DNA from 2 places in the Aeromonas sp. CU5 genome. Region 2 is predicted to be linked to the other one. Evidence: predicted binding sites of a transcription regulator. Region 2 holds the regulator's gene; the other holds the start of a gene.
What was found. The regulator MetJ, encoded in region 2, represses methionine synthesis genes. The targets are predictions, from matches to a motif close to AGANNTCTAGANNTCT.

Region 1: the regulator MetJ is predicted to act here: its motif matches at 8,640-8,655, upstream of metN (methionine ABC transporter ATP-binding protein MetN).

Annotation. Positions count from the first base shown of each region.
Region 1 covers NZ_CP023817.1:4,555,360-4,566,984, forward strand. The annotation lists gene CK911_RS20695 (transporter substrate-binding domain-containing protein) at 1-2,158, shown strand, start outside; partial or broken gene CK911_RS20700 (EAL domain-containing protein) at 2,151-3,361, shown strand; gene CK911_RS20705 (methyl-accepting chemotaxis protein) at 3,401-5,377, shown strand; gene rfaH (transcription/translation regulatory transformer protein RfaH) at 5,405-5,905, opposite strand; gene metQ (methionine ABC transporter substrate-binding lipoprotein MetQ) at 6,002-6,802, opposite strand; gene CK911_RS20720 (methionine ABC transporter permease) at 6,828-7,481, opposite strand; gene metN (methionine ABC transporter ATP-binding protein MetN) at 7,462-8,505, opposite strand; gene CK911_RS20730 (hypothetical protein) at 9,023-9,478, shown strand; gene ppgK (polyphosphate--glucose phosphotransferase) at 9,584-10,324, opposite strand; gene queG (tRNA epoxyqueuosine(34) reductase QueG) at 10,436-11,590, opposite strand.
Region 2 covers NZ_CP023817.1:4,277,863-4,289,487, forward strand. The annotation lists gene CK911_RS19395 (TIGR00153 family protein) at 1-164, shown strand, start outside; gene CK911_RS19400 (inorganic phosphate transporter) at 190-1,455, shown strand; gene CK911_RS19405 (bifunctional aspartate kinase/homoserine dehydrogenase II) at 1,547-4,003, opposite strand; gene metB (cystathionine gamma-synthase) at 4,003-5,175, opposite strand; gene metJ (met regulon transcriptional regulator MetJ) at 5,471-5,794, shown strand; gene CK911_RS19420 (aromatic amino acid transport family protein) at 5,870-7,141, opposite strand; gene CK911_RS19425 (hypothetical protein) at 7,265-7,549, shown strand; gene cysQ (3'(2'),5'-bisphosphate nucleotidase CysQ) at 7,579-8,391, opposite strand; gene nudE (ADP compounds hydrolase NudE) at 8,429-9,037, opposite strand; gene yrfG (GMP/IMP nucleotidase) at 9,185-9,865, shown strand; gene CK911_RS19445 (hypothetical protein) at 9,933-10,145, opposite strand; gene CK911_RS19450 (DUF1294 domain-containing protein) at 10,323-10,661, opposite strand; gene CK911_RS19455 (sugar O-acetyltransferase) at 10,658-11,248, opposite strand; gene CK911_RS19460 (MgtC/SapB family protein) at 11,335-11,625, opposite strand, start outside.

The DNA of each region.
Region 1 (11,625 bases), 280 kb from region 2:
GTATCAGTGGCATCGATCGGAACAGGGGCGTTTTCTCTATGTTTCGCAAGGCGCAGGGGAGACGCTGGGAGTGCCTTCTCGGGCGCTGATGTCGGCCAGGTCCGAATGGAAAGGATTTGGTGTTAGTGAAGAGGTGCTGCAGGAATTTACCTGCAGGGTTGCCGACAATGCCCTGACCCTGACCCCGATCGATTGGGAGGTCAAGGTGCCCCACCATGGCGGGGAGCGTTATCTGCAGGTGCGTGGCACCTTTGTTGAGCAGGGGGAAGATACCCTGCTGCTTAATGGCATGGTGCAGGACATCACAGCACTCAAGCTGCAAGAAAAGGCGCTGCGTGAGGCGCGCGCCAATGCCGAGCAGGCCATGCGAGCCCGTAGCCGTTTTCTGGCCACTATGAGCCATGAGTTGCGCACTCCCATCTCCGGGATGCACGGCATGCTGGAGCTGCTGCGGATGAGCAACGTCGATGATGATCAACGTTACCTGCTGCGCAATGTGGTCACTTCGACCAATAACCTGCTCTATCTGGTGAACGATATCCTCGATTTTTCCAAAATCGAGGCAGGTCAGCTCCATATAGATAACCACATGAGCCACCTTCAGTCGGTGATATGCGATGCGATCCGCGGACATGCTACCCAGGCCCATGGTAAGGGGTTGCATGTTGATCTCTGCTGGGCGGGGCATGTCCCTGATCGGGCAGATATCGATGCCGTCCGGGTTGCCCAGGTGGTTTCCAACTTGCTGAACAATGCGGTCAAATTTACCGAGCGTGGGGTCATTGCCATCAATGTGCACTATCACAACCAGCAGTTGGTGGTGACGGTGACAGATTCCGGGATCGGGATCGCGGAGGAGAAGCAGGCGCTGCTATTTACCCCATTCGAACAACTGGAGTCGGATATCAATCGCCGCTTCGGCGGCACCGGGCTTGGGTTGGCTATCTGCGATCAGTTGATCCGCAAGATGGGTGGCAGCTTGACCCTCAAGAGCCGTGCCGGTGAGGGGGCCAGTTTCTGTTTCACGATACCGATCACCAATCCGAGATGGGATACCCCCGTGCTGGCGGACAGTGAATGGTGGTACTTCGGCGATGATCCACAGTTACACGCAATGATGCAGCGCTTCGGTGCCACCTTGCAGCCTGTCGATGCCGAGCGCCTTGGCAGTGGCATCAGCGGGTTGTTACTGGCCGATGAAGATCAGCTGGAGCGTGCCTTGGGCAGTGACTGGTTAGCGCGGATACAAAAGCCCGACCTCAAGGGGATCATCTTCTCTTCCCGCGAAGTGCTGCGCTCACGGCTGGGACCCGAGCGCTGGTGGCGGCTTGGCCAGTCACCACTCTATCCGGATTTATTGCTCGAAAGCTGCCGCGAATTACTTGGCGGGTCAGTGCATACCATCATGGTAGAAAGCGAGCAAAAATTGAGTGGTCGGGTGCTGGTGGCGGATGACCACCCGGTTAATCGTGCCTTGTTGGTGCGCCAGTTGACCCTGTTGGGAGTCGATTGCGAGGTAGTAGAAGATGGTGAGAAAGCACTGAAAGCGTGGCAAGAGCAGCGTTTTTCATTGTTATTGACCGACTGTCACATGCCAGTGATGGATGGTTTTACCTTGACCCAGCAGCTACGGGCGCAAGGTGAACGGGCGCCCATCATTGGGGTTACTGCTGATACCTCGAAGGAGGCGTCGGCACGGATGGTGGCTGCGGGGATGAATGGCATGCTGCTCAAACCCTATCTGCTGGAGGCATTACGCCAGATCTTGCTGCAGTGGCTGCCCGCCTCGCAGTTGGCTGAGCCCCAGCCGGTGCCAGAGCGTGCTGACAGCGAGTTGGCCGAGCGCTGGATAGCCCTGTTTAGTGACGAGGCAACTGGCCGAGCCATGGCGGGTGAGTATCTGGCCTCTAACCAGCAAGATGGCGTAGAAATGTCGGCGGCGCTGGCTACCCGTGATGCAGACGCCCTGCTGGAGGTCGCCCATCGTATCAAGGGCGCGGCCCGTATCGTGGGTGAAGACGAGCTGGCTGAGCAGGCCGAACGCCTTGAATCGGCAGCACGATTAGAGCAATGGGGCGCGCTGGAGGGATGGGCTCAGCGTGTTGATGAGTTGATGACTCAGGTAACCCATAAAACGAGGTTATGGCTAGATGCATAAAACAGAATACAACCCGGTCATCATGGTGGTCGAGGATCACGCTTTTCAGCGCAAGACCCTGCTGCACCAGGTCCGCGGGCTGGGCTATCACCAGTTGCTGGAAGCCAAAGATGGCCTGGAGGCGCTGGAGCTGTGTCAGCTGCACAATATCGATATCCTGTTTTGTGACTTGCGAATGCCCGGTATGGATGGCATGGGTTTGCTCCGTCGCCTCTCGCTGGCGGGCTTTCGTGGCGGCATTATTCTCTCCAGTGCGCTGGGGGGGATGTGGTTGATGCGGTGTTGAGAATGGGTTCTGCCTATGGCTTGCAGGTGCTGGGCCGCATTGAAAAGCCCTGCCAGCCGGCGCAGCTCAAGCAGTTGATCGATACCTGGTCTCCCGCGCTACCTCTTGCTCGCAGAGAGGAAACCTACCGTCTGGATGTCGATGATTTGAAGTTGGCCCTTGATCGTGACCAGATTGTGCCCTGGTATCAGCCCAAGGTCAGTTTTGCTACCGGTCAGTGGGTGGGGATGGAGGCGTTGGCACGCTGGCAGCATCCGGAGTTCGGGCTGATCTCCCCTGGACTCTTTATTCCGATGGCAGAGGAGCACGGCCTGATCGACTCTCTGACCGCCATTATCATCAGCAAGTCGCTGAGTGATGCCCATTTTTGGGGGAAAACCGGGTTATCGATCAATCTGTCGATGAATCTGTGTGTCAGTTCACTCCATGAGGGAGGCGTGTGCCAGACCCTGGTTGAGCAATGTCAGCGCTGGAGCGTTGATCCTGAACTGATCACCCTGGAGGTGACCGAGAGTGCCTTTATTCGAGATATTGGTGCCATGCTGGAGGTGTTGACCCGGCTGCGGATGCACGGTTTTGGCCTCTCCATCGATGACTTCGGCACCGGCTACTCCTCGATGCAACAACTGGCCACGCTGCCCTTTACCGAGTTGAAGCTGGATCGCTCGTTCGTCCATCGCTGCTATGCCGATCCGGCTCATTTGGCCATTATCGAGTCCAGTATTGAACTGGCCCGCAAATTGGGACTCAAATCGGTGGCAGAAGGAGTGGAAGACGAGGTGACCTGGCAGCTGTTGGCCAAGCTCGGCTGTGATCTTTGTCAGGGATTTTTCTCCGGAAAGCCGATGCCACGCAGTGAATTGCAGCATTGGCACCGGACTTGGCAAGATAGATTGCCTACACTGCTATCTATCTGATTTTTTTGGCCTGAGCGCCACGTTTGAACAAGGATGTTCATGAAAATATCAAGCAAGCTACTGCTCAGTTTCGGTTTTATCAACCTGCTGATCCTGCTCTCATCGACCCTGGTCTATTACCGGCTGACCCAGATCAATCAGGCCCAGCACACCCTGCTGGAGCAGGCGTTGCCTGCCCTGCAGCGGGATGAGGCGAGCCAGAAGGCGCTGGTTGCCACTGTTTCTGCCCTGCGGGGCTATCTGATCCTCGGTAAAGACCCTGCCCAGGCCTCCCGGCTCAAGCAGGAGTGGGAGTCGGCCTGGCAAGCTATTGCCCATCAGGCGTTCAGCCCGGCGCTCACTCAGTCCCTCGATACCTTCAAGCGCCATCAGGAGCAGGTCTGGACCATAGCCCAGAGTGAAGAGAACCTGCCTGCCCACACCCTGATGCTGCAAGAGGCGGGGCCGCTGGCGGAGGCTGCGCTCGATCAATTGCAATCTTTTGCCAATGAAGAGGTCGCTACCCCTCAGGATCAGCTCACGGGCGATCGTCGCATGTTGCTCAAGCAGGTGGGGGATGCCTACAACAGCCTCGCCAATGCGCTATCCGCTTTGCGGGACTTTCTTATCTCTGGTGATCCCGAATACCGCAGTAAATATCAGGATTACTACCAGTTTCACCTGCAGCGAGTGGCAGAGGTGAAACAGCAAGCCGCGCTCTTTACCGAGACCCAGCGCAGCCTTTGGCAGCTGTTTGAAGAGATGGCGACACCTTTCTCAGAGCTGGTGGATCAGGTGATCAGCAAGCGGCAGGCGCCGGATTGGGATCAGGCTAATTTTCTGATGGCAACCGACATCGAGCCGATGCAGTCCCGTCTCAGTGAGCAGCTGGTACAACAAATTACCAAAACCGGGGCCGAAGTAGAGGCGATTTCGCGCCAGATGACCCAAGCCGGGCAAACCATCAGTCAAACCCTGCTGCTGGCAAGCGGCAGTGCCATCGTGCTTGGCATGGTGGTCGCCTGGCTCTTTAGCCATCGTCTGACCCGTGACATCGCCAGTCTGGTGACCCGGGCGGGCCAGGTCGCGGATGGCCGGCTGGCGGCCGAGCCCCTGCCAATCACGGGGCAGGATGAGCTGGGTGTGTTGACCGGATCCATCAATCGGATGTCTGCCCAGTTGCGTCATCTGGTAGGGGAACTGCAAGGAGCCGTGGGACAGGTTGAGACCGCGTGCCACGATGTGGGCTGCACCACAGGTGCCATCGTGAGTGACTTGACGGCACAAGATCAGCAGGTCGATGCGGTGGCGGTTGCCATCGATCAGATGTCGATGCGTGCCCGTGATGTGGTGGATAACATTGCCAGCGCGGCTGATAGCGCTCATCAGGTGCAGCAGCAGACCCGGCAAGGGCAGATCACCCTGGAGCGCATGACCGACACCATGCAGCAGATTGCCGACATGATTGGGCAGGCCAACGAAGCCATGGGGTTGCTGGAGCAGCAAAGTGAGCAGGTGGGGCAGATCACCGAGGTGATCGCCACCATTGCTGAGCAGACCAATCTGCTGGCACTCAATGCGGCGATCGAGGCGGCGCGAGCCGGTGAGCAGGGGCGCGGTTTTGCGGTGGTGGCCGATGAGGTGCGCCAGCTGGCGACCCGTACCCATCAATCGACCGCCGAGATCAGCCAGACCATTGCGGCCATCTCCCAGCAGACTCGCCAGACGGTGATCACGGTGAGTGGGGGGACTCGATTGGTTGAACAGGGGCGAGATGCGGTGGGACTGGTGACCGACACCCTGAGCGCCATGCACCAGCTGGTGCAGTCGCTATCGGGTCAGCTGGAGGCGATCACTGTGGCTAGCGAGCAACAATCCCGGGTTGCCGCGGAGGTGGCTGGCACCGTGGACCATATCGCCGGGCTCAGCCGTCAATCCTGCCAACGCAGTCAGCAGGGGGAGGAGATAGTGGCCAGACTGGCTGGGAATACCGGCAAGCTGACGGCAGTGATCGCCCGCTTCGATCTTCACGCGTGAAATGGCGGGATCATCCCGCCATTTACCTTAATCGAGCCGTCTGAAGGCGTGGTTATCGAAGCTGCTGGTGGTCTCCCTATTGAGCAGGGTGACCAGCAAAATCGCCCGTTTTTCCCCATCCGGTTCCATATAGATGGCTTCGAAGCCAGCCAGCGGCCCCTCTTCAATCAATACCTTGTCACCCGTGATGGGCAGGTTGGCGTAGCATGCTCTTGCCTCGTCGCTGTCATCACGACTCATCAGCTGATAGACCAGCTTGCTGTTGATCGGGGTCCATTCACTGCCAAAGTGGATGATCCGGCTGATACCGCGGGTCGATTTCAGGGTGATCGGGGTGACTTCGTTTAGATCGACAAAGATAAACAGATAGTTGGGAAACATGGGTTCCCGTACAGGTACTCGCTTGCCCCGGCGCAGCTTTTCAATCTCTACCATAGGGTAATAGGATTCGATGCCCTGGGCATCGAGGTGGGCGCGGGCGCGGGCCTCTTCTTTTGGCTTGCAGTAGGCCAGATACCATTTTTTCATGTGATGAGTCTGTTCGTGTTGCCGTGCTCAACGATATGATAACGGCGTCAATAAAAAAGGCCACGCATTGCGTGGCCTTTTTTGCCAAGTGAGCAATTACCAACCTTTCACCAGGCCGCCTTTGAACAACTCGACACCCTTTTTGTAGACCTCGTCGGTCTGATAGGCCTGAACGAACTGCTTGACCTTCTCGTCATCCTTGTTGTTGTCGCGTGCCACGATCAGGTTGACGTAGGGGGACTCTTTATCTTCAACAAACAGGCCGTTTTCGGTGGGGGTCAGACCAATCTGACCGGCAAAAGTGTTGTTGATGATGGAGAGATCCACATCTTCCAGTGAACGGGGCAGCTGGGCTGCTTCCAACTCGACAATCTTGAAGTTGCGCGGGTTGCTGGCGATATCCAGCACAGTCGCTTCCAGACCGGCGCCATCCTTCAGGGTGATCAGGCCCTGTTTGGCCAGCAGGATCAGCGAGCGACCCAGATTGGTCGGATCGTTCGGTACTGCGATCTGGGCGCCGTCCTTCAGCTCGCTCAGTGACTTGAGCTTCTTGGAGTAACCGGCAATCGGGTAGACGAAGGTGTTGCCGACCGGTATCAGCTTGAAGTCGCGATCACGTACTTGCGCATCCAGATAAGGTTTGTGCTGGAAGGCGTTGACGTCGATGCTGCCATCGTTCAGTGCCACGTTCGGGGTGACGTAGTCGGAGAAGTTGACGATCTCGACGGTCAGACCGTATTTCTCTTTTGCTACCTTGGCAGCCATTTCAACCAGCTCGGTCTCGGGGCCCGCAATGGCACCCACTTTCAGAACCTTGCTCTCTTCTTTTTGACCGCAACCGGTCAGAACCAAGCCAGCCAGCAACGCTGCCGCAACGGATTTGATGCCAAATTTCATAAAACCTCCTGTCAGAAATCGACGATTAACGATGATCATATTTGTGAACCAGGCGCTCACCTGCGCTCTGGATGAGTTGAACCAGTACTACCAGGATAACCACGGTCACCAGCATGACGGTGGGGTCAAAACGCTGATAACCATAACGAATACCCACATCTCCCAGACCGCCGCCACCGATGGCCCCGGCCATGGCCGAGTAGTTCACCAGCGTAACGAGGGTGATGGTGACGCTGTTGATGATGCCGGGCAGGGCTTCAGGCAGCAGCACCTTGGTGATGATTTGCAACGGCTTGGCGCCCATCGCCTTGGCCGCTTCCAGCAGGCCGTCCGGCACCTCCATCAGGGCCCCTTCTACCAGTCGGGCGATAAAGGGCACTGCGCCAATAGTGAGCGGCACGATAGCGGCGATAGTGCCGATACTGGTGCCGACAATCAAGCGGGTGAGAGGGATGATCGCCACCAGCAGGATGATAAAGGGCACCGAGCGGCCCACGTTGACCACCATGCCGAGGCTGCGGTTGAGCAGCGGGTTGGCCAGGATCTGGCCCCCCTTGGTCACATGCAGCGCCACGCCGAGTGGCAGGCCAAGCAGGCAGCCAAACAGGGCGGAGCCTGCGACCATCAGCAAGGTGTTGCCCAGCTCGATAATGAGCAGATTAATCATGGCTTCGGACATAACCCATTACCTCCAGCTGAATATGGTTGTCAGTCAGGAACTGCTGGGTTGCCGAGCACTGGGCTTCATCCCCGAACAGCTCTGCCAGCAGAAAACCGAATTTAACGCCACCGGCGTACTCGATATCCGCGCTTAAAATACTGATGTCGATGTTGAAACGGCGGCTCGCCTCGGAAATCAGCGGCGTATCGACCGTGCTGCCGGTAAAGCCGAGCTTCACCAGCGGATAGCTGCCGGGCACCCGCTCGCTACTCATCCGATCCTGATACTCCTGCGGTACCTCCAGATGGATGGTGGAGTGGATGAAATCACGGGCCAGCTGGGTCTTGGCATTGCTGAAGAACCAGGCCACTTCGCCCTGCTCGATCAGGCGGCCGTCACTGATGATGGCCACTTCGTCACAGATCCCCTTCACCACATCCATTTCGTGGGTGATCAGCAGTATGGTGAGCCCCAGCTTGACGTTGATCTCCTTGAGCAGGGTCAGGATCGAGCGGGTGGTCTGCGGGTCGAGGGCCGAGGTGGCCTCGTCACAGAGCAGCACCTTGGGGGCCGGTGCCAGTGCCCGGGCGATAGCGACACGCTGCTTCTGGCCACCAGAAAGCTCGGACGGATAGGCATGGGCACGGGCTTCCAGCCCGACCAGTGCTAGCAGCTCTTCGACCCGGCTTTTTATCTGTTCTTTACTCCAGCCAGCCAACTCCAGCGGAAAGGCGATGTTGGCAAATACGGTGCGGGAGGCGAGCAGGTTGAAGTGCTGGAAAATCATCCCGATCTGGCGGCGGGCCTGGGTCAAATCCCGCTCGCTCAGGGCGACCAGATCCTGGCCCGCGACGATGACGTGTCCCTCTGTCGGGCGCTCCAAGAGGTTGACACAGCGAATGAGGGTACTTTTACCGGCACCAGAGGCACCGATCACCCCGAATATTTTGCCTTGGGGTACATGCAGACTCACGTCACGCAGGGCGTGCACGGCGTCACTGCCGGTACCGTAGACTTTGTTGAGACCGTTCAACTTAATCATGGATTATTCCGTGCTCACAGCCTTACAGCACAGGGCGCTACAGGCGGGTAAATTGGGCAGAGGTTCCACTGGGTTACTCTGCCATCATGGAGGATGATGCTAAGATGTCTGGATGGCCGTGTCAACGCATGTTTTTACGTCTAGACGTCTAAAAAAGTGATAAGGATTTCTGTCTGGTGGATAACGAGCAGGGTGGATAGGTTGCGCATCCAGATCCTGTTTCGCCTGCGCGGCATATATCCGAATTAAAGATGGGTTATGGCGGGTAAACGCTGGTTTTATTAGTGTGTCAGCCCGATTTCACTCACGTCAGGTGTCGAGCCTGACGCTCCACCATAGTTGCACAAATATTTGCACAAATAGCAGCACAAATCGTTCCCTATTCGTGACCGGATCACCTGCCTGCCCTTTTGTCGTCGTCAACCTTGATGCAGCGCAAGGGGGGCGCGGTTAGGGATTGGGTTGCTGGTGGTTGTTTTTTATACTAGCGGTGTCGACAAACATGGAGGGCAGGGCGATGAGATTCCAACAGATCAAAGAGTTGCTGCACTATCTTGAGCAGGTTCATCACCAGCTTGGGCTCTGTTACGGGCGAATGGCCAGCCAGGTGGACAGCGAACGCAGCCGGATGTTGCTGGTCTATCTGCAAGGTCGCGAGGATGCGGCCAGCGCCCATCTGCACCAATATGCCGCTCAGCTGGGAGAGGCGGTCAGGGATACCTGGCTGAACCAGAGTTTCAGCGAGGATATGCTGCCTGCCATCACCCGCTTCGAGATACCGGCCTCGGCCCAGACTCAGGATATCGTCACTCAGGTGTGCCGCTGGGAAGAGCAGTTGGTGGGTGAGCTGGGCCATCTGGCCCGGGAGTGCCCGACACCGGCCACCACCACGCTACTCGACAATCTGGCCGGGCTGGAGCAGACCCGCCTGACCCGATTGGTACATGGGGTGCATCGATTGGATGATATGTAACGCCTGATGGCGGTCCAACACACAAGATGGCCGCCAAACAAAAGGGCCCGGCAGCAGTGCCAGGCCCTTTCCATGTGATATCTGCTGATTTGCAGTGAGTGTCGGTCAGCCCTGCTGCTCGGCCGCGTAGAGGGCGGCCCCGATAATGCCCGCCTGATTGAGGCTGGCCGCCGGAATAAGCGGCGCCCGGGTCTCGATGCGATCGACAAACTTATCCAGCTTGGCTGCGCTGCCGCCCCCCAGAATGAAGAGGTCGGGGGAGAAGAGAAACTCGAGGCGCGCCAGATACTTGTTGAAACGCTTGCCCCAGCGGTTCCAGGAGAGGTCTTCCCGTTTGCGCGCCGCATCGGAGCAGTAGTGCTCGGCGACCATTCCTTCCAGCATCAGATGGCCCAGCTCGGTGTTGGGCAGCAAATGGCCATTGACGAAGATGGCGGTGCCGATACCGGTGCCGACCGTGATGAGGATGATGACCCCCTTGCGATCCTTGCCGGCGCCAAAGCGCATTTCGGCCAGACCCGCCGCATCGGCATCGTTCAGCACATAGCAGGGCTTGCCGGTGACATCGGCAAACAGATGCTCGGCATCGGTTTCGATCCAGCTCTTGTCGATGTTGGCGGCACTCTTGGCAACCCCGTTGTGGATGGTGGCGGGAAAGCCGCAGCCCACCGGTCCTTTCCAGTCGAAGTGTTCGACCAGCGCCTTGAGGGTATGGGCGATGGCGGCCGGGGTGGCCGGTTGCGGTGTGGCAATGCGATGGCGCTCGCCAATCAATTCGCCGGTTTTGGTATCGACCAGACAGCCCTTGATCCCTGAGCCTCCAATATCCACTCCCAACATATGCATCTGTGTTGTCCTTGTTGTGTGCCGACCAGCTGGTACTAATTACGGTGTTCTGGTCACTGCGGGTCGGCAGAGCATGAAAAAAGTGCAGCAATCCGGCAAGGGGCAGATCACTTATGCGTGATCCGGCAGACCTTTTTCGATGCAACGGATCAGCAAACGGGTTTTCTTGTTCTCTTCATCCTGACGCCGGGCAAGGGTTGCCAGCGCCCATTCGATATGTTCGGCCACCATGGGCTCGGCGGTGGTCAACCCCTGTTGCAGGGCGGCGATGACCTCGGGAGTCGCCGGGCCATTGCCGAGGGCAACTGCCAGATTGCGGCGCCAGCGTTGATAGCCGATGCGGCGGATCGGGCTCCCTTCGGTCTGTTTGAGAAAATCACTCTCGTTCCAGCGCCACAGCGCCAGCAGGGGCGGGCGGTGCAGGCTTTGGCGCGGGCTGAAGTCGGGCTCCGGGCTGGCATCGGCGTAGCGATTCCAGGGGCAGATAAGCTGGCAATCGTCGCAGCCGTAGATGCGGTTGCCCATTAATGGCCTGAACTCTTCCGGAATAGGGCCGTCGTTCTCGATGGTGAGATAGGAGATGCAGCGACGGCCATCCACCACATAGGGGGCGACAATGGCGCCGGTCGGGCAGATGTTGATGCAGGCGACGCACTTGCCGCATTGCGCCTTCTCCACCGGCTGGTCGAGCGGTAGCGGCAGGTTGAGCAACAGCTCACCGAGAAAGAAGAAGGAGCCGGCCGATTCGTTGAGCAGCAGTGAGTGTTTGCCAACCCAGCCAAGTCCGGCCTTGGCTGCCAGCGGTCGCTCCAGGATGGGGGCGGAGTCAACGAAGGGGCGCCATTCACCCAGGGTGTCAGCAGTGCCTTGAAACAGCTCGGTGCAGCGCGCTTCGATGCGATCACCCAGCTGTTTAAGCCGGTTGCGCAGCACCTTGTGGTAGTCGCGACCGAGGGCATAGCGGCTGATGTAGCCGAGGGTCGGGTCGCGCAGGGTAGCGGCGAAGCCCGCCTCGAACGGCAGGTAGTTCATCCGCACCGACAACACCCGCACCGTGCCCGGCAGCAGCTCGTGGGGGCGCGCCCGCATCATGCCGTGGCGCGCCATGTAATCCATGCTGCCGTGGTAGCCCGCATCTAGCCACGCCTGCAATCTCGGCTCTTCGCTGCGCAGATCGGTGTCGGTGATGCCTGCCTGGTCAAATCCTAGCTCCCGTGCCCAGAGCTTGATATCGTGGGCCAGCTGGTGGAAGTCAGGTGCGCTCATGCGGCTTGGCCTGGCCGGCGTTTGCTGGCGTGGGT
Region 2 (11,625 bases):
ACACCATGCAGATCGGACTGCGCCAACAGCTGCAAGCGGTTGAGCACAATTACAATCCGATTGATGTGATGTTCCTCTACAAGATCCTCGAATGGGTAGGTGACCTGGCAGATCAGGCCGAGCGTGTAGGCGCCCGTCTGGAACTGATGCTGGCTCGTTCGTAATCGACTGACTGGGTAAACACTATTAATGGACATTATCGCGAATTACGGCACCACTCTGGTGCTCGTGGCGGCCTTGTTCGGCTTTTTGATGGCCTGGGGCATTGGTGCAAACGACGTTGCCAATGCCATGGGCACATCGGTCGGCACCAAATCCCTGACTATCCGTCAGGCCATCATCATTGCCATGATCTTCGAGTTTGCCGGTGCTTATCTGGCGGGCGGTGAAGTGACCGCAACCATCCGTAATGGCATCATTGATACCAATGCATTTGCCGATACACCGGACCTGCTGGTACTCGGCATGATCGCCTCGCTGCTGGCTGCCGGCGCCTGGTTGATCCTGGCCTCCTACTTCGGCTGGCCGGTCTCTACCACTCACTCCATCATCGGTGCCATCGTCGGTTTTGCGGTGGTGAGCATTGGTCCGGAAGCGGTGCAGTGGAGCAAGTTTGGCGGCATCGTCGGCTCCTGGATCATCACTCCGGCTATCTCCGGTGTGATCGCCTACTTCATGTTTATCAGCGTGCAGAAGCTTATCTTCAACACCGATGATCCGCTGGCTAACGCCAAGCGCTATGTGCCGTTTTACATGTTCCTGACGGCGCTGGTGATCTGTCTGGTGACCATCAAGAAAGGGCTGACCCACGTTGGTCTGCACTTGAGTGATGGCGAGGGCATTCTGCTCTCTGTGGCTATCTCTATTGCGTTGGCGATTGCCGGTTTCTTCTATATCCGCGGTCAGAAGTACAACCCGCAGGATGACAGCAAGATGCACTTCGCCAACGTGGAGAAGGTATTCGGTATCCTGATGGTGATCACCGCTTGTGCCATGGCGTTTGCCCACGGCTCCAACGATGTGGCCAACGCCATTGGCCCGCTCTCTGCAGTGGCTTCTATCGTGGCCTCCGGCGGTGAAATTTCCAGTCAGGCGTCTATCGCCTGGTGGATCCTGCCGCTTGGCGGTATCGGTATCGTGATCGGTCTGGCGACCATGGGCGAGAAGGTGATGGCGACGGTCGGTACCGGCATCACCCACCTGACCCCGAGCCGTGGCTTTGCCGCCCAGCTGGCGACCGCCGCGACTGTGGTGATTGCTTCTGGTACCGGTCTGCCCATCTCCACCACCCAGACCCTGGTCGGTGCTGTGATGGGTGTCGGTCTGGCGCGCGGGATTGCGGCGTTGAATCTGGGGGTGCTGCGCAATATCGTTGTCTCCTGGATCATCACCCTGCCTGCCGGTGCCATTCTGGCCATTGCTATCTTCTACGTGCTGCAGGCCTGCTTCTCATAATCGAAGCGGCATTCAGCAAAAAGCCCGAGTCATCGACTCGGGCTTTTTTATTGTGCGCGGGAGCTGAGCTGCTCCCTTTGCATTATCTGCCTTAGAGGCTGGCGCAGATCTGCCAGAGATCGTACTGGATTGCCGCGGCGGTCACTTCCCGACCCGCCCCCGGCCCTTGAATCACCAGCGGGTTGCTGCGGTAGCTGTCGCTCTCGATGGCAAAGATGTTGTCGCACGGCAGCAGGTTGGCAAACGGGTGGTGCGGTTCCAGCGTCTCCAGTCCAACCCGTGCCTTGCCGTTACGCTCGAAGCGGGCTACGTAACGCAGCGCCTTGCCAAGGCGCTTGGCTCCCTCAAAGGCAGTCTGAATCGGACCGTCCAGCTCCTTGAGCCGATCCATGAATTGATCCGCACTGACTTTGCGCAGGGTGACGGGCACCAGATTTTCCAGTGTGATATCGGCAGAATCGAGCTCAAAGCCAGCCTCCCGCGCCAGGATCAACAACTTGCGTCGCACATCCTGGCCGGAGAGATCTTCGCGGGGATCCGGCTCGGTCAAACCGTGCTGCCACGCTTCGTCCACCAGCTCGGAGAAGGGACGAGTGCCGTCATACTGCTGGAACAGCCAGGAGAGGGTGCCGGAGAAGATGCCGGAGACCCCCTGAATACGGTCGCCGCTTTGACGCAGCATCTGGATGCTGGACTGGATCGGCAGCCCGGCTCCCACGGTGGCGTTATAGCGCCACTGCACCTGATGGTCACTGCAGGTCTGTTTGATGCGCTGGTAGAACTCGCTGTCGGCGGCACCGGCAAACTTGTTGGCTGCGATGATGTGGATACCGAGTTGGGCAAAATCCGGGTAGTAGCGACTCACGGTTTCGCTGGCAGTCATGTCCAGCGCGATCAGCGTATCGAAGCTGTGCTGCTCCAGTTGGGAGAGCAACTCCGGCCAGATCAGGGGTTTGCCATCGACACTGTTTTGTACCTTGCGGGGATCCAGCCCCTCTTCATCCAGCAGGCCACCTTCCGAGCTGAATACCCCGTAGAGGGTGAGCGCCAGATTGAGTTCATGTTCGAGCCGGGCTTTTTCGCGGCTATAGAGGGTGAGCCAGTGGCCGCCGATATTGCCTTTGCCGAACACCACCAGACCGACCCGGGTCGGGCGGCTGAACAGGGCACTGTGCAGGGCGATCAGCAGCGGCTCCAGTACCACCTGACGCAGCACGGCCACCAGGCTCAGGCCATCTCTGGCCACCTGGACGAACTCCAGCGGCTGATCCGCCAGCAGCTGATAGAAGCGATGGCACTGCTCGGCGTTGTCGGTGACTCCGGCCCCTACCAGCGCCACCAGACTGAATCCCTCTTTCTGGATCAGGCCAGTGAAGCTGCCCTGCAGCTGGAAGTCCCGCAGGATCTCGAAGGCACCCTGTGCGACCTCAAGGGTGTAGGCCAGACGCAGTACCCGCCGATCCGGCTGGCGCTGCAGGGTGAGCGGGTTGAGGCGGTGGCGGGCAAGATGGGCCTCGATGGTGGCGACTGTCTGCTCAAAGTTGGCCTGCGGCAGCACTTTGAGCTCAATCAGGGCGATCTGATCCACCGAGGAGACGATGCGGGCACCACCGGAGCGCGGCGCGCGGCGCAGAATATGGGTACAGCCCTCATCCGGGTTGTAGCTGCAACGCAGGGTGAGGCGCTGGCGGCTGTCGGCGACCGGCTGCAGGGTGCGAGAGTGCAGTACTGAGGATCCAAGGCGGGCCAGCTCGTTGGCCTCGGCCAGGCTGAGGCGTTCCAGCAGGCGTGCCTCTTTGACCCGGCGCGGGTCGGCGCTGTAGACGCCAGCCACGTCGCTCCAGATGGTGGTCGATTCACCGTCCGCCAGCAGCGCCAGCAGGCTGGCGCTGTAGTCGGAGCCGTTGCGGCCGAGTAGCAGGGAGCGCCCCTCCATGTCGGCAGCGATAAAGCCGGTCACCACGATGCGACCGGCATGTTCCGCCAGTCGCGCCTTGAGCAGTTCGCTGGAGAGGGCGGTATCCACCTTGACCAAGGCGCCATCCTCGGCGCGCAGGAAGCTGCGGGCATCGAGCCAGGCAGCTTTGTCACCGCGACTGGTGAGCAGGGCCGCCAGCAGGCGCGCCGACCACACCTCGCCAAAGGCGAGCAGACCGTTGCGGGCGAAGCGATCAAACTGCCCCTCCAGGGTTTTGGCGATCTGTTGCACGTCGCTGGCGAGCTGAGCGCTGAGGTCGCACTGCAACTCCCCTTCCAGCAGGCCATCGATCAGACTCTGTTGATAGGCTTGCAGGGCCGAGATGGATTCACCGGCGGCTTCGTCACCGGTATCAGCCAGCTCCCCCAGCTGGATCAGCCGGTTGGTGGTCTTGCCCGCGGCGGAGACCACGATCAGCTCGTCACCTCCGGTCTGTTGTTCAATGATGCTGGCAACCCGACGATAGCAGACCGGGTCCGCCAGACTGCTGCCACCAAATTTGTGGACGTGACGTCGCTTCAATCCTGCTTCTGCTGCCACCGCGATCTCTCCTTGTTGCTGCTGTTCCATTACTTCGCTACCTGTTCTGCCTGCTGCGCCTGTTCAAAAGCCTGAGCCAGATCGGCCACCAGGTCTTCACCGTGTTCAATACCGACCGACAAGCGCAGCAGCTGGGCGCTGATGCCAGCTGCCTGCTGTGCCGCCGGGGTCATGGCCCTGTGGGTCATGCTGGCCGGATGGGCCACCAGACTCTCCACCCCGCCGAGAGATTCGGCCACCGAGAAGAGGGTGAGGGCCGCGAGGAAGGCGCGAATGCCCGCCTCGCTGCAATCGAGTTCAAAACTTAACATGGCGCCGAAGCCGGACTGTTGACGGCGCGCAATATCGTGGCCGGGATGGCTCGGCAGGCTGGGGTGATAGATGCGTTTCACCAGCGGCTGCTGTTGCAGGAAGGCGAGGATGCGATCGGTGTTCTCCTGATGGCTGCGCAATCTGGGGGCCAGGGTGCGCAGACCGCGCAGGGTGAGGTAGGAGTCGAACGCCCCGGAGGTGAGCCCCAGACAGTTGGCCCACCATACCAGCGACTCGGCCAGTGCCGCCTCTTTGGCAATCGCGACCCCGCCCACTACGTCGGAGTGGCCGTTGATGTATTTGGTGGTGGAGTGCACCACCACATCGGCACCGAGTGCCAGGGGTTGTTGCAGCAGGGGGGAGAGGAAGGTGTTGTCCACCACCACCTGGGCACCCACCTCGTGGGCGGCACTGGCGATGGCGCGGATATCCACCACCCGCAGCAACGGGTTGGAAGGGGTCTCGACCCATACCAGTGCAGGCTTTTGCGCCAGTGCGGCGGCCAGTGCGGCCTCATCCCCCTGATCGACAAACTGCACCCGGTAGTGGCCCTTGGCCGCCAGATACTCGAACAGGCGCCAGGTGCCGCCGTAGCAGTCGTGGGGGGCGATCAGCAGGTCTCCCGCCTTGAGCAGGGCGGTAGTGACCAGATGGATGGCGCCCATGCCGGTGCCGGTGACCACGGCACCGGCACCCCCTTCCAGCGCCGCCAGCGCGTCCGCCAGATTGCTGCGGGTCGGATTGCCGGATCGGGCATAATCGTATTGACGGGGCTCGCCAAAGTCGGCAAAGGTGTAGTTGCTGGAGAGGTAGATGGGGGGCACCACGGCACCGTGTTGCGTGTCAGTCTCAATCCCGGTGCGAACCGCCAGGGTGGCCTTATGACTCATGTCGCTCTCCTTGGCGTTGTGACTTGGCGATTGATCCGGCTCGATTTCCGATGCAGCCTAGCGTCAGGGTGGCCTTGTGAGTCATGTCACTCTCTCCTTGAACTGTCTCTGGGCGATGGCTGCTTTGCCTGCGCCACGGCGATCCTGCCATTGCTGGCCTATGGTGAACCACCTTACGCCAGCACAAAAAAGCCGTCAACACTTCCAGACGTCTAAATGGCTTTGCTGTTGGATTGCCATTAATTTCCTTAAGGGTTAAAATCCGCGCTCACGGCTAAATGAGAACAGGTGAGTCATGGGAACAGAGTGGAACGGCGACTACGTCAGCCCTTATGCGGAACACGGTAAGAAGAGCGAACAGGTCAAGAAGATTACCGTCTCGATCCCGCTCAAGGTGTTGAAAGTGCTGACCGATGAGCGCACCCGTCGTCAGGTGAACAACCTGCGTCATGCGACCAACAGCGAGCTGCTCTGTGAAGCCTTCCTGCACGCTTTCACCGGCCAGCCGCTCCCTTGCGACGAAGACTTGCGCAAGGATCATCCGGACAGTGTCCCCGCCGAAGCGCGCGCCATCATGGAAGCGCTGGGCAAAGAGATCGAAGATTTCGATCAAGAGTAAGCGATTTGCAATGCACAAGAGGCGACCCCCGGGTCGCCTCTTGTCGTTTCTACGGCCCCGTTTACGGGGCTGTGGTTATTTCAGCAGGCTGAAGATCAGCGCCGATACTGCCAGCGAACCGGTCAGCAGGATAAAGCCGTTAGTCCAGCCGTGACGGAAGCGGGCCAGCGCCTCCACCTTGTAGATCGCTATCACCGGCATGATGAACAGGATCATGGCGATGACCGGGCCGGAGAGGGTCTCCATCAGCCCCAGAATGCCCGGGTTGATCACGGCGGCGCCCCAGATGGCGAAGAACATCAGGGCGATGCCCAGCTTGTCCGCCTTGGCCAGCGGCAGGCCGGTGGGCTTGGCGATCAGACTCTTCAGGCTTTCGCGGGCACCGAGGAAGTGGCCGAGGAAGGAGGAGCTAATGGCGATAAAGGCGATAAGCGGCCCCAGGGTCACGATCACTGGGTTGTCGGTGATGTTGGCGAGATAGGAGAGCACAGAGACGTTCTGGGCCTTGGCTTCGGCCAGCTGGGCTGGCGAGAGGCTCAGCACGCAGGAGAAGACGAAGAACAGCACGAAGCCTACCAGCATCACTGTAGTGTTGCGCAGGATCTGGCCGCTCTTGGCTTCGGCCTGCTCGCCATATTCACGGCGCTGCACGTTGGCAAAGCCGGAGATGGCGGCGGCGTGGCTGAAGGCGAACACGGTCACCGGCAGCGCCAGCCAGACGGTGTTGAGGAAGCTGACACCTTCAAACGCGGTCATTTCCGGCCACTGCCACTGGGGAATGAGGTAGCAGGAGAGCGCCGCCAGAATGGCCGCCAGCGGATAGACCATAAAGGCGAAGGCGCGCAGCATCGCTTTCTCCCCCGCCAGCATCACGGCGATCATGGCGAACACCAGCACACCGGAGAGCATCACCCGATCCGGGGTTGCCATGCCGAGCTGGTTGACCATGAAGCTCTCCACCGTGTTGGTCAGCCCGACCCCGTAGATGAGCAGGATCGGGAAGATGGAGAGGAAGTAGAGCGCCGAGATGAGGCGACCGGCCATCTTGCCGAAATGCTCTTCCGCCACTTCGGTGAAGTCGGCGTGGGGGCGCGAAGAGGAGAGCACGAAGCGCGCCAGCCCGCGGTGGGCGAGGAAGGTCATGGGGCCCGCCAGTACCGCGACGATCGCGAGGGGCCAGATCCCGCCCAGACCCAGATTGATGGGCAGGAACAGGATGCCCGCGCCAACCGCGGTGCCAAACAGACTGATGACCCAGTGGGTGTCGTGACGGCGCCAGCGGGTGATGCTGGCAGTGGTGGAGCAGGAACCGGATAGCTCCTTGGTAGCCTCTACAGATAAACTCATTACTAATTCACTTTTTGTTAGTGTTTTAATCTGAGTTTATTGTGGTTTATCGGGATTTAATTCTCAAAAAGCTGGGCTGAAACATATCACTGCCATTACTGGCTTTAGCCAGTGAGATTGGGAATGGAATCTGGATCCCGGAATGCAACAAAACTGACATCGTTCTATTTTGTGAAATATAAAACCAAAATTTCATTCCTACTCATTTTTTTATTTTGGCCAATGGCGTATTTTCAGGATTACATGAAAAATCGCACCATTTCTCACCGCCTGATTGTGATGTTTCACTGTCATTTCGCTGTTTTGCCAGCGTATCACGCTGTTCAAGGCGGCCTTAGCCAGCGGATCACACCGACCATCACCCTGGGCTACTCCCCTGAAAAATCAGGCGGCCATCGGGCCGCCTGATTGTCTGGTGTGGTGACGTCGTCCTCTACCTAGTGGGCCAGAATGCTGCCCCAGGCGAGATCCGGATCCCCCATCACGATAAAGTCCGGGTTCTCCAGCGACTCGGTCTCGTTGTAGCTAAGTGGCTGCAACGCCAGGCTGAGGATGCGGCCACCGGCCGCCTCGACGATGCATTGGGCGGCGGCGGTGTCCCACTCGCCGGTGGGGCCGAGCCGCACGTAGCAATCGGCAGCCCCTTCCGCCACCAGACAGGATTTGAGGGAGCTGGAGCCGAGCGGGATCAGCTCGTAGTTGATGGCCGGGTTGAGGCGGCGGGTGAGGTTCTCCAGCTTCTGGCGGCGGCTGATGGCCACCACCAGCGAGTCGGGCTGGTCATGCTCATGGTGCATGGCGCTGATGGGCAACACCTCGCCATTCACCTCCTTGAAGGCGCCGTAGCCGCGCACCGCCCAGTAGAGCACGTTTGACTCGGGGGCGTAGATAACCCCGAGCACCGGCACGTTGTCCCGCACCAGGGCGATCAGGGTGGCGAAGTCGCCGCTGCCCGCGATAAATTCGCCGGTGCCATCAAGGGGATCCACCAGCCAGTACTGCCGCCAGTTGGCGCGCTGACTGAAGGGCACATCTGCCGCCTCTTCGGTCAGCACCGGCACATGGGGGGGGAGCGCCGACAGCGCCTGTTTGAGGTAGGCATCGGCAGCAAGATCGGCACTGGTGACCGGGGTCGCATCCTCCTTCAGCTGACGCTCGAACTGACCGCCGTGATAGATGTCGTGAAGGATCCTTCCGGCTTCGCGGGCAATCTCCTTGACCCCCGGCACCCAGGCCAACAACTCCTGCATCTCGTTATCCTCTGTCTGTTAACTGCCCGTCTGCGGGCTACTCTGCCTGCTCTGCCAGCCACTTCTGGGCCAAGAGCAGGGCACTGATGCTGCGCGACTCGGTGAAGTCGGGTCGTGCCAGCAATTCGTCGATCCGGTTGAGGGGCCAGGGGATCACCTCGAGAGGCTCCGGCTCGTCGCCGATCCGCTGCTCGGGGAAGAGGTCCCGCGCCAGCAGGATATCCATCCGGCTGGAGAAGTAACCGGGCGCCAGCGACACCTGCTTGAGCAGGGTCAGGCGGTTGGTGCCAAAGCCTGCCTCCTCCATCAGCTCCCGGTTGCCCGCCTCGAAGGCATCTTCGCCCGGGTCGATCAGCCCCTTGGGAAAGCCCAGCTCGTAGGAGTGGGTGCCCGCGGCATATTCGCGCACCAGTAGCAGGGTGTGGGCATCGAACAGCGGCACCACCATGACGGCGCCCCGGTTGCCGCCGCGCATCCGCTCGTAAACCCGCTCTTCGCCGTTGGAGAATTTGAGGTGCAGGGACTCCACCTTGAACAGTCGGCTCTCGGCTACTATTTCGGCCTTGAGGATCTCCGGTTTGCACTTGGGGTGATCCAGTTGGTCGGCAGAGATTTGCTCGGGTTTGCTCTTGTGGGGGTCGCTCATCGGACGCTGGCTGCTCGTTAAAAAATAGTGCTTCAAGAGTAAACGACTCTCACACCGAACACCACGGGCCAGGGAGGGCAAAGGGGGAGGAAAAATCCGCTATACTGCCGCTCCATTTCTTCCGCGACACCGAGATCAAGAGACCCGATGCCACACTCCCGCTCCACTACCTTGCCCTGGCACCAGATAGATACCGTCTTGCTCGATATGGATGGCACCCTGATCGATCTGCATTTTGACAACCACCTCTGGCAGCAGCTGGTGCCGGAGCGTTACGCCGAGCGGCTCGGCTTGCCGCTGGATGAGGCCAAAACGCAGATCGAGGTGCACTATCAGGCGGTCAACGGCACCCTCAACTGGTACTGCGTGGATTACTGGAGCGAGACCCTGGGGCTCGATATTCGCGCCCTCAAGCAGGAGCTGCTTGCGAAGATCCAGTGGCGCCCCCACGCCATCCCCTTTCTTGCCGAGCTGCGCGCCGCGGGCAAGCAACTGGTGCTCTTTACCAATGCCCACCCCGCCAGCCTGTCGGTGAAGGATGCGCAGCTTGGCCTTGCCGACCATCTGGATCTGATGGTGAGCACCCACGAGCTGGGCTGGTCGAAAGAGAGCCAGCTCTGCTGGCAGGCACTGGCGGAGCGACTGGCGTTCGATCCGGCCCGCACCCTGTTTGTGGATGACAGCGAGCGGATCCTGCGAGCCGCCGCCGACTATGGCATCGGCTATCAGCTGGCGATCCAGAATCCGGATAGCTGCAAGCCCGAGCAGAGCATCACCGCTTTCCCGGCGATCCGCGACTATGCCGAGTTGCTGCCGCTGGTAATCTGAATCAGTTCAAACAAGAGAGGGCTGCATTATGCAGCCCTCTCTGTATATGAAATCTGGCGGTGGAACATCACAGCTCCCGGAACGGGCGCCGTTTCTCTTCCTCGATGACGATCGCCTCCAGATTGGCGACCCGCTCCTGCAGCTCCCTGATCACCAGATCCTGCTTGCCGAGGCGGTCGGTGATGCGGGCATCCCCCAGCTGGTAGCGAGCCCGTTTGCCGAGATATCCGAACAATACGCTGATAAAAACGATCAGGACTATGCCTGTCCACATGGTCATGTCACGACTCCTTGTCGTTATCAATATGGTCGTCATAAACGGCGACAACGCTGATGGATCAGCTCTGTTTTCTCATAGTCGCCAATTGGCCGCAATGGGGCCCGTTTCGCCTTTGTGATGCAGTTGGCTATTGCTGCCAGAGGGGGCGGCCAAGCCACCACCTTGTTACCCGGGGGGCTATTGCTGCCAGAGCGGGCGGCCAAGCCAGAGCGCCCACAGGGTGAGGTGCAGCAGCACGATAAACCAGAACACCAGCCGGTAGCTGCGTTTCTGGGTCTTGTGGCGCAGCCACTGGCGGGCCACCAGTGCCCCTGGCCAGCCGCCGCACAGCTCCAGCAGATGCAGGCGGGATTCGGGAATGCGCCATTCGCCGCGCACCGCTTGCCGCTTGTCCCAGGCGTAAGCGGCCACCGTGAGCAGACTCATGGTCAGCAGTATCCCCAGCGGCCACCACTGCTGGCCGTTGAGGCCGAGCCAGAGGGCGGCGCCCAGTGGCAGCAGTGCCCGCGCCATCACTGGGCCAGCTCCCAGCAGCGCTCCTCATCCTGCTTGAGGGTGCGGATCACCTTGGCCGGATTGCCCACCGCCACCGAGTCGGCCGGGATGTCGCGGGTGACCACGGCGCCCGCGCCAATGATGGATCGCGGCCCTATGGTGACGCCGGGGCAGATGATGGCGCCGCCGCCAATCCAGCAGTCGTCACCGATCCGCACCGGCTTGTTGTAGGCGGTCCAGTTGCGTCGCTCCAGATAGTTCATGGTGTGGGTGGCGGTGTAGATCTGCACGTTGGGGGCCAGCAGCACATGGCTGCCGATGTGCACTTCGCCCACGTCGAGAATGGTGACGTTGAAGTTGAAGAAGGTCTTCTCGCCGATATGGATGTTGCGGCCAAACTCGCAGGTAAACGGCGTGCTGATCCAGCAGGAGTCGGGGCAGTGGCCAAAGAGTTCGCGGCAGATCTGCTGGCGCAGGGGGCCATCGCCCGCGGATGACCCATTGAGTCGGGCCAGCAGCGCCTGCCCGCGAATACGGTCGTTGGCTATCTCCTCGCTCTGGCTATCCAGTGCCCCGCCTGCCAGTACCTTGTCCCAGTCGCTCGCCATTGCTACCTCCTCATGCTGCAAGAGCGGGCAGTATACGTGACAGTCAGGGGGGGCGTCAGTCTGTCACTTGTTGCAGATGACCCCCGTCAACCTGCAGGCCAGATAAGGGGCAGGATCAGCAGGGCCGAGACGAAGTAGGGGAGCAGCACCCGCAGCCCGAGACTGCGACCGCCGATGCCAAGTGCCAGCAACCCCTTCACCAGCGAGTTGACCAGCCCGGCCAGCAGAATGCCGCGAGCGGCCACCTCCAGTGCCAGCTCCTTGTGGGAGAGCTGAGAGAGGGAGAGGGTGATAGCGTCCACATCGGTGATGCCTGACACCAGCGCCAGCAGATAGACCCCGGAGTTGCCCACCTTGTCTTGCAGCAGGGTGGCCAT